Regions from separate parts of the Dendrosporobacter quercicolus genome, predicted to be linked through region 1. Evidence: riboswitches for the same ligand, from Rfam matches in the RefSeq annotation. Region 1 holds a riboswitch; the other holds the start of a gene.
The links. Region 1 has a riboswitch for S-adenosylmethionine ahead of metK (methionine adenosyltransferase). Riboswitches for the same ligand answer to the same signal wherever they lie in the genome.
Positions count from the first base shown of each region.

Region 2: another riboswitch for S-adenosylmethionine. It lies ahead of BLR06_RS06885 (pyridoxal phosphate-dependent aminotransferase); the one in region 1 lies ahead of metK (methionine adenosyltransferase).

Region 1 is NZ_FNHB01000001.1:574,676-576,869, forward strand. It holds gene metK (methionine adenosyltransferase) at 1-1,168, opposite strand, end outside; SAM riboswitch class I at 1,312-1,417, opposite strand; gene coaBC (bifunctional phosphopantothenoylcysteine decarboxylase/phosphopantothenate--cysteine ligase CoaBC) at 1,473-2,194, opposite strand, start outside.
Region 2 is NZ_FNHB01000002.1:176,222-178,415, forward strand. It holds gene bioB (biotin synthase BioB) at 1-432, opposite strand, end outside; SAM riboswitch class I at 757-861, shown strand; gene BLR06_RS06885 (pyridoxal phosphate-dependent aminotransferase) at 939-2,114, shown strand; gene BLR06_RS06890 (MetQ/NlpA family ABC transporter substrate-binding protein) at 2,129-2,194, shown strand, end outside.

The sequences.
Region 1 (2,194 bases):
AAACGGCTGCTTTATCGGTACGTTCCCAAGGCAGATCCAAATCGGTACGGCCAAAATGACCATAAGCCGCTATTTGACGATAAATAGGCTTACGCAAATCAAGAGCTTTGATAATACCGGCAGGCCGCAGGTCAAAATGCTCTTCAATCAGTTTACCGATAAACTTTTCATCTACTTTAGCGGTGCCGAAGGTTTCCACCATAATAGACACCGGCCGGGCTACGCCGATGGCATAAGCCAGTTGAATTTCGCATTTGTCGGCCAGACCTGCAGCTACCACATTTTTAGCCACATAACGCGCGGCATAGGCAGCCGAACGGTCAACTTTCGTTGGATCCTTGCCGGAGAATGCCCCGCCGCCATGGCGGGCCATACCGCCATAGGTATCGACAATAATTTTCCGGCCGGTTAAACCGGCGTCGCCTTGCGGCCCGCCGACAACAAACCGTCCGGTCGGATTAATAAAATACTTGGTGTTTTCATCAAGAAAATCCGTCGGCACAATTGCTTTAATTACTTTTTCGGTCAAGTCTTTTTGAATGGTTGCCAAGGCGACCTCCGGACTATGCTGCGTCGATATGACAACAGTATCCACCCGTACCGGTTTTCCATCTTCATATTCCACGGTCACCTGGGTTTTGCCGTCAGGACGCAAATACGGCAAGTCGCCATTCCGGCGGACCTCGGCTAACCGCCGCGCCAAACGATGGGCTAAGGCAATGGTAAGCGGCATATATTCAGCAGTTTCATTTGTTGCATAACCAAACATCATTCCCTGGTCACCGGCGCCAATGGCTTCGATTTCATCCATTGCGCCTTGTTTGGCCTCAAGCGCTTTATCCACACCCATGGCGATATCGGCCGACTGTTCGCCAATGGACGTCATTACACCGCAGGTATCGGCATCGAAACCAAATTTTGCTCTGGTATAGCCGATTTCCCGGATGGTTGCCCGGACAATCTTGGGAATATCCACATAGCAGTTGGTGGTAATTTCACCCACTACATGCACCAGACCGGTTGTAACCAAAGTCTCGCAAGCTACCCGGCCCATCGGATCCTGGGCCAGTATGGCATCAAGAACACTATCGGAAATCTGGTCGGCAATTTTATCAGGATGACCTTCCGTTACCGATTCTGAAGTAAACAATACACGTTTTTTCTCCACAGCTCTGCCTCCAATACACTTTTACATTAAATCCGCCGGCTTGCATCAACGGTTTCCGGCAGCTTAAGTCATCATCGGGTGAATATCAGAATTGCTCCTTCTGATAACAAGAAAAAAACTCCCGCCAGGGAGAGTGATCTGTACTCCCATCTTGCAGCTACTGCTGCAGGATTTGGCACCGTTTTTGACATCGTCAAATGGTTGCCGCGGTTTCATCGGGCCATTCCCTCCACCAACTCTTGATGAGTATTCTACTATGTAATTTTATCACTAGATATAATTGTAATTGAAAAAATCCTAAAAATCAATACGCTGTTTGGCAATATTGATGAATTTTATCAAGAATGATCCGCGCAACCTCATCCTTGGACATTTTGGGCAGATCCTCAATATTGCCATCTTTGTATAACAGTTTGACAATATTCGTATCAGTATTAAATCCGGCGCCAGGCAGTGTTACATTATTCGCGACAATCATATCCAAATTTTTTCTGACAATTTTTTCACGGGCATTATCAATTAAATTTTGCGTTTCAGCCGCAAAGCCAACCAGTATCTGCCGCTGCCGTTTTATTTGTCCAAGTTCAGTAAGAATATCAGGATTTTTTTCTAATGTAATGCTAAGTACTTCCCCGGCTTTTTTTATTTTCTGGGGCGCCACTTCCCGCGGACGGTAATCAGCCACAGCCGCAGCTTTAATGATGATGTCGGCATCCGCGAACCGGGTTAGTACAGCTGTCCGCATTTGTGCGGCGGTTTCCACTCTGATCACTTCAACCGCCTCTGGCGCTGCCAGCCCGGTTGGGCCTGAAATCAGTGTTACCGCCCCACCGCGTTTAGCCGCATTTCTGGCCAAAGCATAACCCATTTTGCCGCTGGAACGGTTACCGATGTATCGAACCGGATCGATTGGTTCGATTGTTCCGCCGGCAGTAACCAGTATTTTTTTGCCGGCAAACTCCGGCGATGCAGTCAACACGGCAATCGCTTTTTCGGCAATAACGCCCGGTTCCGGCAATCTGCCCG
Region 2 (2,194 bases), on a different contig from region 1:
GCAGACCGACAGGTCTGTTTCCCGGTGAATTGCCTGAATAGCGGCGACAATGGCCAAAAACAGCGACTGGTTATCCATTCCCCTGCCGCTGGTTACAATGCTGGTGCGCTTGGCGCCGTTCGCCCGGGCCTGCCTGGCGGCATTGACGATAGCCTCGGTTGACAGTAGCGGATGGGCGGCTATGGCTGTCTGGTGATGAACAGACTGGGCGCAAAACTTACAGTTTTCAGAGCAGCGTCCTGTACGGGCGCTGATAATGCCGCACATATCAACTGTATTTCCGGCGAACTGTTGCCGGATTTTGTTGGCGTAAGCGGCTAGCAACGGGATATCCTGGTTTACCGTTGCCGTCAGCGCCAACGCTTCTTCAGAGGTGATGAACCGGCCGTTCAGAACTTTTTCCCCTAAATCGACAATGTCCAGTGCGTTCAGGTTCAGACCCTCCCTTCGGTCCGGTAGTTTAATCGTGCATATGTTAACCGTTAAAATTATTTTGGTTAACATATATATCATACAAGCTTGAATACCTGCTTGTAAATAGAAAGCAGGAAAAAATCTGCAGGCAGACCAGTGCCGCGCCAAGCTTGAAAATGCAAGTGAATAGGCAGCGGTATCTGCACAATTCGGGTTGCTGGGGTGCCGGAGTACGGCCGTAAACGCGAAAATCAGGCTGCAATTTGCTATTTCAATGAAAGAGAAGTATTGACTTTATCCATAGGGAGTGGTATTATCAATTTTGTAACAAAAAAATCTAAGCTCTTATCTAGAGAGGTCGAGGGACTGGCCCGATGACGCCCGGCAACCGGCAGTAATGTAGTGGTGCCAAATCCAGCAGGATTGTTACATCCTGAGAGATGAGAGGAAAGTTGTAACACGCAGGTGTGAACTCTTTTCCTCACGGAAAAGAGTTTTTTTTAGTTTTTGAAAGGATGGATCGCATGAGAAATTTTACTTCAGTCAAAGCCCAACAATTTACCGAATCAGTCATCCGTGAAATGTCCCGCGTGGCGGCGCAATATCAGGCGATTAATCTGGCTCAGGGATTTCCGGATTTTCCAGCGCCGGAGGAATTAAAGGCAGCGGCGGCCAGAGCCGTTTTTGCGGACCATAATCAGTATGCCGTTACCTGGGGTACGAAAGAGCTGCGGGATGCGATTGCCGCTAAGATCAGGCGCGATTATCAAGTGGAGTTTGACCCTGAACGGCAAATCACCGTTTGCTGCGGTGCGACCGAGGGAATGATCGCCGCCTTGCTTGCTACAATAAATCCCGGCGAGGAGGTCATAATTTTTGAGCCGTTTTATGAAAACTATGGCGCTGATGTGGTGCTGTGCGGCGCTATCCCCAAATACATAAAACTCAATGCGCCGGATTATGGTTTTGATTTTGCAGAGCTTAGAGCCGCTTTTACCGAAAAAACCAGAGCAATTATTATTAATACGCCGAATAATCCTACCGGCAAGGTTTTCCGCCGGGACGAGCTGGAGTTTATCGCCGGCTTATGCCGGGAGTTTGATGCCTTGGCCATTACGGATGAGATTTATGAGCATATTACTTACGATGGCGCTGCGCATATTCCAATGTGGACACTGCCGGAGATGGCCGAACGGACAATTGCCGTCAACAGCGTATCCAAAACTTACAGTGTCACCGGCTGGCGCATCGGTTTCGTAACAGCTTCGCCGGAAATCACGCAGGCGATCCGGAAAGTGCATGACTTTCTGACGGTGGGCGCTGCCGCTCCATTGCAGACTGCCGTAGTAGATGCTTTTAAGTTTGAGCCTGCGTATTACCGTGAACTGAGCGATTTTTATCAGGAACGCCGCGATTTTTTAATCAGCGCCCTGGAAGATGCCGGATTTAAATGCATTAAGCCTGCCGGTGCATATTACATCATGGCCGACATAACGCCGTTCGGCTATGATGACGATATAGAATTTACATATTTTCTAACCCGGGAAATTGGCGTGGCTGTGGTGCCTGGCTCGACGTTTTACCGCAGTACGACGACTGACGGCAATACTTATGTCAGATTTTGTTTTTGCAAAAACTTCGACACCTTGCAGTCAGCCGCCGGCAGGCTTGCTAAATTAAAAGCTTTGATCAAAAAATAAGGAGGAAAAACAGGATGAAAAAATACGGCAAACTTTTTGTTTTGACACTTACGCTTGCGCTCAGCTTAAGCCTATTGGCA